3 regions of the Flexivirga sp. genome follow, and region 1 is predicted to be linked to each of the others. Evidence: predicted binding sites of a transcription regulator. Region 1 holds the regulator's gene; each other region holds the start of a gene.
What was found. Region 1 encodes LexA, which represses DNA repair genes until DNA is damaged. Its sites were predicted from a motif close to TCGAACANNTGTTCGA; they were not measured.
Positions count from the first base shown of each region.

Region 2: ACTHL4_RS06430 (DUF222 domain-containing protein) is a predicted target of LexA. The motif match lies at 3,325-3,340, and genes of this name have one in related genera.
Region 3: ACTHL4_RS02180 (HNH endonuclease signature motif containing protein) is a predicted target of LexA. The motif match lies at 3,033-3,048, and genes of this name have one in related genera.

Region 1 is NZ_JBQCGS010000043.1:8,098-13,032, reverse strand. Features, by position in the region: gene ACTHL4_RS07190 (LysR family transcriptional regulator) at 1-37, opposite strand, end outside; gene ACTHL4_RS07185 (GOLPH3/VPS74 family protein) at 161-826, shown strand; gene ACTHL4_RS07180 (NAD-dependent protein deacetylase) at 850-1,695, shown strand; gene lexA (transcriptional repressor LexA) at 1,791-2,507, opposite strand; gene ACTHL4_RS07170 (hypothetical protein) at 2,828-3,286, shown strand; gene nrdR (transcriptional regulator NrdR) at 3,574-4,074, shown strand; gene ACTHL4_RS07160 (vitamin B12-dependent ribonucleotide reductase) at 4,179-4,935, shown strand, end outside.
Region 2 is NZ_JBQCGS010000041.1:2,887-7,821, reverse strand. Features, by position in the region: gene ACTHL4_RS06455 (ferrochelatase) at 1-404, shown strand, start outside; gene ACTHL4_RS06450 (inositol monophosphatase family protein) at 411-1,247, shown strand; gene ACTHL4_RS06445 (DUF4193 domain-containing protein) at 1,420-1,719, shown strand; gene ACTHL4_RS06440 (DUF3710 domain-containing protein) at 1,937-2,845, shown strand; gene ACTHL4_RS06435 (OB-fold nucleic acid binding domain-containing protein) at 2,847-3,224, shown strand; gene ACTHL4_RS06430 (DUF222 domain-containing protein) at 3,347-4,759, shown strand; gene ACTHL4_RS06425 (aminoglycoside phosphotransferase family protein) at 4,839-4,935, opposite strand, start outside.
Region 3 is NZ_JBQCGS010000012.1:118,855-123,789, forward strand. Features, by position in the region: gene arsM (arsenite methyltransferase) at 1-80, shown strand, start outside; gene arsB (ACR3 family arsenite efflux transporter) at 187-1,188, shown strand; gene ACTHL4_RS02180 (HNH endonuclease signature motif containing protein) at 1,247-3,025, opposite strand; gene ACTHL4_RS02185 (heavy metal translocating P-type ATPase) at 3,315-4,935, shown strand, end outside.

The sequences.
Region 1 (4,935 bases):
TGGCCTTGATGACCCTGAGTCCCGCCGCATCGATCATGATCACGAGGATAACAGCGGGTTATCCACAGGGACGAATTTTCCGTGATTGCTAATCCTTGCGACGGAGTTTGTCCGTCCGCGGATGGATCTGTGGCGAGCGTGTGCGACGTACTGTCGGTGAATGCTGATCTGTGCGGAACTTCTGCTCATGGCGACCAGCCCCGAGGGTGGCCGGCTGGCCGGACACGCTCCACTCGATCTGGCACTCTCCGGGGCGGTGCTGTGCGAGCTGGCGGCATACGAGCGGGTTGCGGTGCAGGGCGGCCGGCTCGTGGTCATCGATGGCCGGCCCGGCGGCGACCCCCTGCTCGATCACGCGCTGGCCGTGTTCGTGCAGAAGGCGGGCAAGAAACCGGAACGCGCGCTGCCCGCGCTGGCCAAGGGGATGGCCGACCGCGTCTACCACCGGCTGGTCGCCGACGGCGCGGTCCGGCACCAGCCGGGAGGGTTCCTGCGCCCCGAGAAGCATCCGGTCGTCGACCTGGCTGCTCGCGCGACCCTGCTGGACGCCGCCGGACGCGTCCTCGCCGGCACCGCCCGGCCGGATCTGCACACCGGGTCCACGGTCGCACTCCTCGGCGCCGCCGACGCGGTGACCAAGGTGTATGACGCCCGGCAGTTCGGCGTCTCAGGGCGGGAGCTGACCAGACGTGCCAAGGCGGTGGGCGAGCAGGACTGGACCGCGGGCGCGGCGGCGGCGGCGATCAAGAGTGCACAGGCGGCCACGAACGCTGCCCTGATCGCTGCCACCACCGCTGCCACGAGTGCCGCGATCGCGGGTAGTTGAACCGATGTGAGAGCTTTGCCGTTGTGGTGGCCCGCGATCTGACAACCGACCTGACAGCCCTGGCCGAGTTGGTCGCCGGCGGTGGGGTGCTGGCGCTGACCGGCGCGGGGCTGTCCACCGACTCGGGGATCCCCGATTACCGGGGCGCTGACGGCAAGCGCCGTTTCCAGCCGATGACGGCTCAGGAACTGCTCGCCAGCCCCGCCGCGCGGCGGCGTTACTGGGCCCGTTCGTATGTCGGCTGGCCGCGTTTCGCGGCGGCCGAGCCCAACGACGGCCATCGTGCCGTGGCCGCGCTGCAACACGCCGGATTGGTCGGTCCGGTGATCACCCAGAACGTGGACGGACTGCACCAGGCGGCCGGTGCCCGGAACGTGGTCGAGTTGCACGGCAGCCTGACGCACGTGGTCTGCATGCACTGCGGCGAACGCTACGAACGCTCGACGGTCGACGCCTGGCTGCAGTTGGCCAACCCCGACTTCGACCGGTCGGCGGACGGTCCGTTGCGACCCGATGGGGACGTGGCGATCGCCGAGTCACTGATCGGCGGATTCCGACTGGTGCATTGCGTCGTCTGCGGTTCGGACCTGCTGAAACCCGACGTGGTGATGTTCGGCGAATCCGTGCCCAAGCCTCTGGTGGAGCATTGCTTCGCGCAGGTCCACGCGGCGCGTGCGGTCCTGGTGCTCGGCTCGTCCCTGGCCGTGATGTCGGGCTATCGATTCATCCGCCGCGCCGTCCGGGAGCACATCCCGGTCGCCGTGGTCACCCATGGCTGGACGCGCGCGACCGACGAGGAGGTGTCGGTGCGCGTCGATGCGCCGCTGGGTGAGACGTTGACGGCGCTCGCCGCCGCGCTGACCGGCTGAGCTGTTCCGATCCACGCCCGACCCTCACACGAAGATCGGGGGCCGCCGCGACGTATGCGGAGGAACGCAGCGGGGGAGAAACGTGGTGGGGTGGTCTAGACCCGGCGCAGTACCGCGGTGACCTTGCCCAGGATCGTCGCATCGTCACCGTCGATCGGGTCGTAGGCGTCGTTGTGCGGCATCAGCCATACCTTGCCCCGGGTGCGCTTGAACGTCTTGACCGTCGCCTCGTTGTCGAGCATCGCCGCTACGATGTCGCCGTTGGTCGCCGTGGGCTGCTGGCGCACCACGACCCAGTCGCCGTCGCAGATCGCCGCATCGACCATCGAGTCGCCGACGACCTTCAACAGGAAGAGGTCACCTTCGCCCACGATCTGCTTGGGCAGCGGGAAGACGTCTTCCACGACCTCCTCGGCGAGGATCGGACCGCCGGCAGCGATCCGCCCCACGACGGGGATGTATGACGCCTCGGGTCGTGCGTCGCCCAGCCCGGTCTCGTCGACGCCCGACTCCTCGGCGCTGCGTACGCTCGAGCCGCCGCGGTAGCCGCGGGTGTCGGTGCCGTCCGGGTCGATGACCTCCATGGCTCGGGGGCGGTTGGGGTCGCGGCGCAGGTAACCCTTGCGCTCCAACATCGTCAATTGGTGCGCCACCGAGCTGGGACTGGTCAGGCCGACCGCGTCCCCGATCTCGCGCAGGCTCGGCGGGTAGCCGCGCCGGTCCACGGAATTGCGGATCACCTGCAGCACCTTGCGCTGCCTGGTGGTCAGGCTCTCTCCGGCGCGATCGGGAAGTTCGTGCACCTGTGCCATCGCTGTCATCTCCTCCTCGGCGAACAGTTCGCTCGAAGCGGCCGGCGAGCGTCCGTGCGGACCGTGGTCCGTGCGGTGAGTGGGTGCTGGATGTGGAGCTGGATCGGCGCCGGCTGTCGGTGCTCGGTGCTTGCCTTGGCTTCGTGAAAACAGCGTATGGGTTTCGGACACAGTTTCCAAACATCTGTACGACGCGTGTCTCGACGATGTCGAACGTCCGTGCTATACATCCGACAGGTGTCCGATCGCACGCTTGTTCGGGCCAGGTCCGTCGCAGGGACGGTGCGCATCCGGTCGCGCCGAGGTTTCAGGAGGAAGAGATGAGTGCAGTGGCACCGTGGGACGTCATGGTCGACCCGCCGGCCGATCGAGCCCCCGAGGCCCCCGAGGTCCCCGAGGGCCGTGGGCGTCGTCGGCACCTGCGGGTGGTTCCGACCGGCCCGGCGGCCAGCGGCGGTGGCGAGCGGGTCGGCGTCCGTGTCGACGCGGCGGATGGCGCAAGCGGGCTGCGGTTGACGGCCCGCGGTCGCCGGTTGCTGGTGGCGCTCGTCGCTGTGGTCATGCTGGTGGGCGGGGGAGCGGCGGCCCGCGCCTGGGCCACCACCTCCGCGCCGGTGACGCACACCGTCACCGTCCACGACGGCGAGACGCTGTCCGAGGTGGCGCACCGCGCCTACCCGTCGATGCCGGTCGCCGACGCGGTCACCAAGGTGGCCCTGGCCAACGACCTCAACGGCCTGCAGGTGGTGGCCGGACAGCAGCTGCGGTTGCCGCGCTGAGGGATTGCAGCGGTGTCCGTGCGCCGCCCCGGTGAGGGGCGTGACGCGCGGGTTCCAGGCGGCTGACCAGGGCGTTTCGCGGCATGGCGGACGGCTCTTGCACTTGTGGTGGGACCGGCCTAAGATCCCTATATCTAGTAGTTACACCGATGGGATTCGTCCACATCTAGTCCACATGCCAGAGCGCGTTGTCCCCAGATCGTCCACCGTTCACCCACAGCTTCGTCCACAGGGTGCGGGTCCGTGGCGGCGCATCGTGGGCGGCGTTCCCGGGAGAGGAGTCGACCGTGCATTGTCCGTTCTGCCGTCATGACGACAGTCGCGTCGTCGACAGTCGCACGAGCGAGGACGGCACCTGCATCAAGCGTCGCCGGCAGTGTCCCGACTGCGGTAAGCGCTTCTCGACGACCGAGACTGCGAGCCTCACCGTCGTCAAGCGCTCGGGTGCCAGCGAGCCGTTCAGCCGCCAGAAGGTTTTGGTCGGTGTGCGCAAGGCATGCCAGGGCCGCCCGGTCAGCGAGGACCAACTCGCGCTGCTCGCGCAGGAGGTCGAGGAGTCGATCCGCGCCCAGGGGGCGGCCGAGATCGACGCGCACGACGTGGGTCTGGCGATCCTCGGCCCGCTGCGCAGCCTGGACGAGGTCGCCTATCTGCGTTTCGCCTCGGTCTACCAGGCCTTCGACGACCTCGAGGACTTCGAGGCCGCTATCGCGCTGCTGCGTGCCGAACGTCCGGCGACGGGCGTGGAGCCCGATCACGCCGTGGGCCGCGAACCCGCCGGCGACTGAGGCACGTTCCACGTCAGTCCGCAGCACCACGGCAACACCACCACACGGCAACAACACATCCCGCAGCACAGTCGACCGCCTTCGGGCGGGAAAGGAAGTTGGACATGACCGACACGGCAGACGCGGGCTCGAAGGCGCGACGCGGCAGCGGCGCGCGCAAGAGCCTGACCGTCGAGCGCATCTTCACCACGCCCGGGGTGCACCCCTATGACGAGGTCACCTGGGAGCGGCGCGATGTCGTCCAGCAGAACTGGAAGACCGGCGAGACGATCTTCGAGCAGCGCGGTGTGGAGTTCCCCGACAGCTGGTCGCTCAACGCCTCCACCATCGTCACCACCAAATACTTCCGTGGCGCGGTCGGCACGCCACAGCGGGAGAGCAGCCTCAAGCAGCTCATCGACCGGGTCGTGCTCACCTATGTGCGCGCCGGCAAGGAACACGGCTACTTCGCGACCGACGACGACGCCGAGATCTTCGAGCACGAGCTGACCTGGTCCCTGCTGCACCAGGTGTTCAGCTTCAACTCCCCGGTCTGGTTCAACGTGGGCACCAAGTCGCCGCAACAGGTGTCAGCGTGCTTCATCCTCTCGGTCGACGACTCCATGGACTCGATCCTCAACTGGTACAAGGAAGAGGGCTTCATCTTCAAGGGGGGCTCCGGTGCCGGCCTCAACCTCTCCCGCATCCGCTCCTCCAAGGAGCTGCTGTCCTCCGGTGGCACCGCCTCCGGGCCGGTGTCGTTCATGCGCGGTGGGGACGCGTCCGCAGGCACCATCAAGTCCGGCGGCGCCACCCGTCGCGCGGCGAAGATGGTCGTGCTGGACGTCGACCACCCCGACATCGAGGAGTTCGTCGAGACCA
Region 2 (4,935 bases), on a different contig from region 1:
GCGCGCTGGTCTATTGCTCACGCTCGGGCCGCCCGGAGCAACCGTGGCTGGAGCCTGACGTCAACGACCACCTGCGGCAACTGGCCGGCAGCGGCATCACCGACGTGGTGGTCGCCCCGATCGGCTTCGTCTCCGACCACATGGAGGTCGTGCACGACCTGGACACCGAAGCCGCCGAGACGGCCGACGAGGTCGGGCTGCGGATGACACGGGTGCCGACGGTCGGCACCGATGCAGAGTTCGTCATGGGCCTGGTGGACCTGGTCGAGGAGCGCGCGGCCGAGGCGCGAGGGGAGCGGGTGGAAGCGATCGCCTGGCCCGGCGAGGCGATGCCGTCGATCTGCGCACCCGGTTGCTGCCCCAACCTGCGCGTGGCCAAACCGGCCGCCTGCGGGAGGGACTGACCCGCGATGACCGCAACGACACCGGAGCTGTCGGCCGACGAGATCGCCGACCTGGAGACCATCGCGTGCACCCTCGCCCGGGAAGCCGGCGACCTCATCGTCGAGGAGCGACCGGACGATCTCGGCGTGGCGGCGACCAAGAGCACCCAGACCGACGTTGTGACCGTCATGGACAAGCGCAGCGAGGAACTGCTGCGCACCCGGCTTGCGACGGCCCGCCCCGGCGACGGGCTGCTGGGCGAGGAGGGCGCCGCACAGCCGTCGCGGACCGGCATCAGCTGGGTCGTCGACCCCATCGACGGCACCGTCAACTACCTCTACCAGCTGCCGGCGTATGCCGTCTCCGTCGCCGCCTGCGTCGGCGATGTGTACACCCCCGGTGCGTGGCGGCCGGTGGCCGGTGCCGTCCTCAATCCCGTGACGGACGAGCTCTTCCACGCGGGCCTCGGCGCCGGTTCGTTCCTGGACCACCGCGGCCGGTCGACCGCCCTGCAGGTGAGCGCCCAGGCCGACCTGGCGCTCAGCCTGCTGGCGACAGGCTTCGGCTACGACGTCGACAAGCGCACGCGGCAGGCCGCTCTGGTGGCCGAACTCGTGCCGCAGGTCCGCGACATCCGGCGAGCCGGCAGCGCGGCGCTCGACCTCTGCTCGGTCGCCGCGGGGCGGCTGGACGGCTATTACGAAGCCGGTCTGCACCCCTGGGACCTGGCGGCCGGGTGGTTGATCGTGACCGAGGCCGGAGGCCTCGTGCAGGGTCCTGCGGGTCGTGCTCCGACCCACGAGCTGGTGGTCGCGGGAGGCGCTGACTTCGTCACGCAGCTGGCTCCGATGGTCGACCGCTGAGCGGCTGCGGAACAAACATCGGACCCCGCCTGTTGGGCGGCTGGTCGGATGAGGCAAAATCCCCGGCGGTCCGGGCACAAAACGCGGCTGTTCAGCGTTATTGCGCGCAAGGACACCGAAATTTCCGCCCATGCGTGCGGGCTGGGCGACGAGGAGACGGGAAAAACACGCAATGGCAACAGATTACGACGCTCCACGCAAGACCGACGACGACATCGACAACGACTCGATCGAGGAGTTGAAGGCACGTCGCAACGACAAGAGCACCGCGAATGTCGACGTCGACGAGACGGAGCAGGCCGAAGGCTTCGAACTTCCCGGGGCGGATCTGTCGGGCGAAGAGCTCTCGGTCCAGGTCATCCCGCGACAGAACGACGAGTTCACCTGCTCCAAGTGCTTCCTGGTGCATCACCGCAGTCAGTTGGCCAAGGAGGTCGGCGGACTGCCGGTCTGCACGGAGTGCGCGGCCTGACACATGCGGCAGTCGACGGCAGGGACGACGCGAGCCACGAGTCGGCCCTGCCGCCATACGCTCCGGACCGTCGATTCGCGTCGGCGGTCCGTCTGGGGCGACACTGGGAAAGATGACCACGGTCGCTCCGGCGACCGCTGACCGTCTTCCCAGCACGACCTCTTCACCACCGACCTCATTCATCCGATAGCAACCACCACAAAGGGGCGCGAGCGCAGTGGCACTCTTCCGGCGCAAGGCCAAGGACACGCAGGCCGACCCGGCCGACGTCGCGACCGACGCCGAGCAGGACATCGACGCCGAGCAGGACGCCGAGCAGGACGCCGAGCACGGTGTCGATGCGGACGTCGAGGAGGCGACCGTCCCCGCTGACGCCGAGGCCGACGAGGCCGACGCGGCCGACCCCGACGCGGCCGGCGATCACGAGGACACGCGCACCCGACTGCCTCGTCCGCACGACCTCGACCGGTCCCACGGTCCGTTCGACCGTTCCGAAATCAAGGAGCTCGACGGACACCTCGACTTCGGTGCCGTTGCGATCGTCCCGGTGGCCGGCATGGAGCTGCGGCTGGACGTCGACGACGCCGGGCAGGAGATCACCGGCATCACCGCTGTGGTCGACGGCGCGGCGTGCCAGTTGCAGGCGTTCGCCGCTCCCAAGAGCCGCGGCGTGTGGGACGACATTCGCGACGAGATCGCCGACAATCTGCTCGCCGGTGGTGGCACGGCCGAGGAGAAGCTCGGCCCGCTCGGGATCGAGCTGCACACCCGGATGCCCACGCAGGGGCCGGACGGCCGCACCACCTACGCGCCCGCCCGTTTCGTGGGCGTGGACGGCCCCCGCTGGTTCCTGCGGGCCGTGCTGTCCGGCAACGCCGCGATCGACGAGGCCGCCGGTGACCAGCTGGTCGAGTTCCTGCGCCGGACCGTGGTGACGCGCGGCAGCGAGCCGCGTGCGCCGCGCGAGATGCTGCCGCTGCAGATCCCGCAGGACGTGCAGGAGCAGGCCGAGGCCGCGGCAGCACAGGACCCCGACGCCACGCCGGATCAGACCGGTGACCGGTCCGACACCGCCGACGACTTCAAGCCGTTCGAACGCGGCCCGGAGATCACCGAGGTCCGTTGAGATGAGCTGGAAGACCTCGTGGGGCAAGGTCGCGGATCGGCTGACCAAGTCGGATGACTCGCTGGAAAACGACGATCTGCAGGAGAGCACCCGCAGGCTGGGCGCCACCCCGATCTGTGACGCCGCCGACCGGTCCATCGCATCTTGTTGCGGCACCGTCCGCAGCGTCAGCCTCCGCCCGCGTGCTGACTCGGTGCCTGCCATGGTCGTCGACCTGGACGACGGCAGCCGCACCATGAACCTGGTCTGGCTCGGCCGGCGCAGGATCGCCGGCATCGAGCCGGGCACCTACCTGAAGGTCACCGGCCGGGTGACCTACCTCAAGGGCACCCCCACGATCTTCAACCCCTCCTACGAGATCAAGACCGGCGCGAACTGATCACCGGCGGGTGAAGTCAGCTCGTCGGTTGCGACGCCGAAAGCCGCTGCAGGACTGGAATATTCGGCACTTTTGCGGTGCGTGACCCTTGCGCAAGACATCGAACAAACGTATGATAAAGCATGGGAGCAAATCGGGAGGCCGCGTCGGATGGTCCCGGGTTCGGCGGGTTGCCGGACCCGGTGGATCTGTCGGCGTATGCCGTGCCGGATGCCGGTGGGGTCTTGGCAGGAGTGCCGGCGGGGGCCGGCACCGCCGTGGGCCCGGGCGTAGGAGCAGCGGCGCTGGAGGCGCTGCGTGGCTCGGGCGGCCGGCTGCGTGACCTGGGCGACGCGTGCGGTCAATTGTCCGATGATGACCTGGCGGACGCCGCGCAGGTGTTGCTGCACGTTCGGGAGTGCGCGGAGCGTTCCCTGGTGCTGGCACTGGCGGACGCAGTGCAACGCGGGGTGGTCCACGCCTCGGACAGCGGTGGGGCACGGCAGTGGCTGACCGATCGGGCAGCGTTCTTGGAGCCGGCCGAGGCGAGCCGGTTGACGGTGGCCGCGGAGTCCATCAACCGGCCGGAGAATGCGACCTTGCGGGCAGTGTTCGTGGCCGGCCAGTTGAGCGTCTCGATGCTGGTGACGGTGCTGGCCGAGGTGCCCAAGGCGATGGTCGCCCTGCCGGACGCCCGGCGGGAGCAGGTGCTCGGTTACTACCTGCAGCTGACCCGGGCGGGCAGCACCCGGGCCGATCTGCGTGGCTTGACCAAGCGGATCATCGCCGAGTTCGGGGACGAGCAGCTGCCGGACGTGGAGGAGAGGGCGCAACGCGCGGAGTCACTGTCCTGGCGTGAGCTGCCCAGCGGGTTGAGGGAGATGATCGCAGTCCTGTCACCCGCGCACGCCGCGCAGATGTTCGAGGCGATCACCGCGTTGTCCGCTCCCCGGCCGGGTAAGGACCCGCGGACCGGTGCCGCCCTCCGCGATGAGCGCACCCCGGGCAAACGACGAGCCGATGCGCTGATGGAGTTGCTCGGGGCGGCCGCACGGTGCGCCGACCCGGAAGCGATGCGGTCCACGGCGAAGGTGATCGTGACGATGGGTCTGGACAACCTGCTGCGTCGACTCGGCAGACAGGGCTTCGGTGTGACCGCGACCGGACAGGTGCTCGACGCCGCCACCGCGCGGCAGCTGGCCTGTGCCGCAGACATCATCCCGGTGGTTCTCGGTGGCAACGGTCAGCCACTGGATGTCGGTCGGGAAGTGCGGCTGTTCACCGGAGCGGTGCGCACGGCGATCATCGTGCGGGACAAGCACTGCACGTTCCCTGGCTGCGACCGGCCGCCGGGGTGGTGCGAGGCACACCACATCATTCCCTGGTGGGCCGGCGGCACCACCGCCGTCGGTAACGGGACCCTGTTGTGCACGCGGCATCACGGCGTGGTCCACGCCAAGGGATACCTCGCGGTCGTCACCGCCGACGGCGTGGCCTGGGACCTGACCCCCGGCCGGATGAGCAATCTGGCACCGGCGGACCGCCCTGCCGCATGAGCGGTGCCTGGTGCATCTCCGACGGATGGCGCACGTCATGGAGACGCGTCGTACATGAGGTGGTTCACCTGTGGCGTCATCAGCAGGGCAACGTGACGGTTTGCCGCGCACTTATGTGCGGGCGGCCAGGAAGTTGAGCAGCGCGACCTGTGGCAACATCGCCGGCTCGCCGTGAC
Region 3 (4,935 bases), on a different contig from region 1:
AGGTGATGTTCACCCATCAGGCCGCCGACGGCATGCACTCCGCGTTGATCCGCGCCGTCAAGCCGTCCGCCGGGGCATGAGACCGTGACCGACGTGCACACTGCCGAGCCCGACACGGCTGACGCGCAGCTGCTGACGCGGCTGTCCGCCCTCGACCGGTTCCTACCGGTCTGGATCGGCGCCGCCATGGTGGCCGGGCTGCTGCTCGGCCGAGCCGTACCCCGTCTGGACACCGCGCTGAGCGCGGTCGCCGTGCAGGGAGTGTCGTTGCCGGTCGCGCGCGGCCGGCGGGTCATGTTGTATCCCGGGCTGGCCAGGGTTCGTTACGACCGGCTGGACGTCGTCACCGGCGACAGGCGCATGCTGGCCACCTCGCTGGTGCTGAATTGGGTGGTCGGCCCGCTGCTGATGTTCACTCTCGCCTGGGTGTTCCTGCCCGACCTGCCGCCATACCGGACCGGGCTGATCATCGTCGGCCTCGCCCGCTGCATCGCCATGGTGATCATCTGGAACGACTTGGCCGGCGGGCACCGGGAAGCAGCCGCCGTGCTCGTGGCCGTCAACTCACTGTTCCAGGTGATCGCGTTCGCGGCCCTCGGCTGGTTCTACCTGTCCGTGCTGCCCGGCTGGCTCGGTCTGCAGCAGGAGCACCTGAACGTGTCCGCGTGGCGCATCGCGGCCTCCGTGCTGGTCTTCCTCGGGGTCCCGCTGCTCGCGGGGTTCCTCACCCGCCGGTATGGCGAACGCGCCAGGGGCCGGGCGTGGTACGAGCAGACGTTCCTGCCCCGCATCGGCCCGTGGGCGCTGTACGGGTTGCTGTTCACGATCGTGATCCTCTTCGCCCTGCAAGGCCATCAGATCACTGATCACCCGCTCGACGTCGCCCGGATCGCGGTCCCGCTACTGGTCTACTTCGCGGTGATGTGGGGCGGTGGGTTCGCGCTCGGCAAGGCCGTCGGACTGCCCTATGACCGGACTGCCACGCTGGCGTTCACTGCTGCGGGCAACAACTTCGAACTGGCCATCGCCGTGGCGGTCGCCACCTTCGGCGTCACCTCCGGGCAGGCCCTGGCCGGAGTCGTCGGACCGCTCATCGAGGTGCCGGCCCTGGTCGGCCTGGTGTACGTCGCACTGACCCTGCGGTCTCGCTTCAGCACCGATCGCCATACCGCGCCGAACGGCGCATGACCGCCACCGAGCCCACTGTCCTGTTCATCTGTGTCGCCGCGGGCGACGGATCGGGCGCCTACTCGCCGGGTGTGGTGACGTAGGTGCGGCCGGTCGGGCTGGTCCAGGTGCAGACGCCCAGCGGCGTCATGACGACGGACCAGCCATGGGCCTGCTTGGTGCGGTGGTGGTGCCGGCAGAGGCATTGCAGGTTGGCAGCCGAGGTCGGGCCCCGCGGCCAGGCATCGACGTGGTCGATGTCGCACCACCGCGCCGCGCGCGTGCAGCCGGGGAAGCGGCAGTGCCCGTCCCGCGTCCGGACGAAGTGCTGCAGTCGTGCGCTCGGCCGGTAACGCGTCTCGCAGGTCTCGAGCGTGGTCCCGGTGCCGGCGTCGACCAGCGCACGGGTCAGGGTCGTCCCCAACGAACGCGACATCGCCTCGATCACGGACGCCGGGATGACACCGATGCCGGGCACCGTCGCGTCACCGAGCCGCGCCGCCGTGGCCCGGGGCTCTCGCGCGCCATCGACCGGTTGGGCATCGACCGGTTGGGAATCGACCGGTTCGGTGGCATTCGGTGGAATGTCGGCCGGTCGGATGTCGTCGGGTGGTCGCCATCGGCCCGCGGAGTCGCTCGGGTCGTCGAGCTCCCAGTCCGCGCAACCGCCGAGGTCGGGCGGGTAGAGCCGTTTGAGCAGATCGTTGAATTCGCGGTCAATGGTGTCCTGTGACTTCACCACCGGGCCGGCGGACGACGCCGGGCTCGGGGCGGGACACCCGGAGGTGAAGCCGGTCAGCCCGGTGACGGGGTGCGCGAACGCGCCGGAACGCCCGGACTCACCGTTGAACGGCGGCCGGGAGCCGGTGTGGACCGGGATCTGGACGACCAGGTGGGTGGTGACGGTGGCGTTCGCCAGGACCAGGTCGGCCAGGGCGTCGGCGCGGCACTCGGCCAGCGTCTTGTCGGTTGTGGTGTCGGCGTGCAGATCGCGCGCGTGCCGGTCGACCGCGGTCATGACCTTCGCGGCCACTGCGGCGGGGACGATCGCGTGCAGGTGCGACAAGCCGGGTTCTTCGTCCGGATGCGCGAACACGCCGACCCGGTCACGGCGGCGCGCGGCGGCGACACGGTCGGCAGCCACCGGGTCCACCGACGACAGGATGCGGGCGGTGCGATGTTGCACCTGACGGGCGGACTGCCTCGCCAGCAGGTCCACGCCGGCCTGCTCGACCGCAGCAGCCTGCGCATCAGTGGTGCCCGGTGCATCAGCATCGTCCCCGTCGCCCAGCAACGCAGCTTCGACGGTGCGCGACCCGTCGAGGGTGGCAGGTGCGCCGTCCTCGGCAGTCCCGCGGAACACGCGGCCGAGGGCGCGGTGCACGGCGGCGAGCTTGGCGGGTTCGAGGTCACCGGTGCCGACCCGGCCGAACAACCTGGGCGTGCGGGTGATCGCGTCGGTGGATTCCTGGACTCTGGCGCGGGCGTGGCCGGTGGTCCAGCCCGGTCGAGGACCGATGTCGGCGCCGATGAATTCGGCCTGGAAGGACCCGATGGAGTGGCGGACCTGCGGGTCGGGGGACCCGCGCAGGTCCCGCGAGTCCGGCGTGCACGTGTCCTCGATCGCCCCGGCCTGGGCGAGACGGGCGGACTGCAGCGCCCACACGGTGTTGAGCACGCGTTGCGCGAGCACGACCTGGTCGATCAGGTCGTCCTTGGTCAGGCCGAGGGCGTCGGTCCGCGAGTCCTGGAATGCGGCCGTCAGCAGCCCGAACGCGGCGTCGAGCTTCTCGGCGGCGGTCGAGTTCGCAGCCGAGAGTCCGCCCTGTTCGGGCGCTTTCTCCGCCGGCTGCTCCATGCTTACATCATACCTATGTTCGACTCTTGAGGGAAGCCTCGATACCGACAATTTTACGTCACGACATGAAAGAAGGGCACGTTGCTCGGCACAGTGCGCGATCACCGTCCCAAGGAAGATGGATACGTTCCCTGCTTCCGGGCACCGAGGCAGCCATCCGGGCCGCGGTCGCCATACGAACGCCGTTTACACTCGGGAATACCCCTAGGGGGTATGCCGTTGTGCAATATCCGGGCAGATCGTCCGCACGCGGCGAGGGCCGAGGACAATGGAGACGAAGGAGGCGCTCATGAGCACGGATGCCAGCACGAGCGCGACGAAGACATCGCCAGGCACGGCGGAGCCGATCGGCGGCACCGATGTCGAGTTGCTGCTGACCGGGATGACCTGCGCATCGTGCGCCAACCGCATCGAACGCAAGCTCAACAAGCTCGACGGTGTGACCGCCACGGTCAACTACGCCACCGAGAAGGCCAAGGTCACGTATGCCGACAGCGTCACCACCGACGACCTGGTCGCAACGGTCGAGGCGGCCGGCTACGGCGCGACGCTCCCGAAGCCGCCGGCCGCACGCGACACCGCCGACGCTGCCGACGCCCCGGCATCGGAGGAAGCCGACGACTCCCCCGCAGCCGCGGCCCTGCGCGATCTGCGCACCCGGCTGATCGTCTCGGCGCTGCTGTCCGTGCCGGTCATCGCGATGGCGATGGTGCCGGCACTGCAGTTCGACAACTGGCAGTGGCTGTCGCTGACGCTGGCCGCCCCGGTGGTCGTATGGGGTGCGTTGCCCTTCCACCGGGCGACCTGGACCAACCTGCGGCACGGCGCCGCCACCATGGACACCCTCGTATCACTCGGCACGACAGCGGCATTCGCCTGGTCGGTCTACGCCCTCTTCTGGGGCGACGCGGGTATGCCGGGGATGCGCCACCCATTCGAGCTGACCATCGCACGCAGCGACGGCACGTCGAACATCTACTTCGAGGCAGCAGCCGGCGTCATCACCTTCATCCTGCTGGGCCGCTATCTGGAGCATCGGTCCAAGCGCAACGCCGGTGCGGCCCTGCGAGCGCTGCTCGACCTCGGCGCACGCGACGTCGCCGTGCTGCGCGACGGCACCGAACACCGGATCCCGGTGTCCCAGTTGGTCGTTGACGACCGCTTCGTGGTCCGTCCCGGCGAGAAGATCGCCACCGACGGCGTGGTCGAGGAGGGCCGCTCGGCGGTGGACGCGTCGATGCTGACCGGCGAATCCGTCCCGGTCGACGTCTCCCCCGGCGACGCGGTCGTCGGTGCGACGGTGAACGCCTCCGGCCGCCTGGTTGTGCGTGCCACCCGCGTCGGCGCGGACACCCAGCTGGCACAGATGGCCCGGCTGGTCGAGGATGCGCAGACCGGCAAGGCCGCCGTGCAGCGGCTCGCCGACCGCATCTCCGGCGTCTTCGTGCCGGTCGTGATCGCCGTAGCGGTGGGCGTCTTCGTCTTCTGGCTGGCCACCGGCGCGGGCGCAGCGGGTGCGCTGACCGCCGCCGTCGCCGTGCTGATCGTCGCCTGCCCGTGCGCGCTGGGCCTGGCCACCCCGACAGCGCTGATGGTCGGCACCGGACGCGGCGCCCAGCTCGGCATACTCATCAAGGGACCGGAGGTGCTGGAGCAGACCCGCACGGTCGACACCATCGTGCTGGACAAGACCGGCACGGTGACCACCGGCGAGATGACCCTCGCCACCACGCACGTCGCCGAGGGTGAGGACGCCGCGCAGGTGCTGCGGCTGGCGGGAGCACTCGAGGACGCCTCCGAGCACCCGATCGCGCGCGCGATCGCCGACGCGGCCCGGGAGAGCGGCGCCCTCGGCGCCGTGGCGGACTTCGCCAACATCGAGGGCCTGGGCGTGCAGGGCATCGTCGACG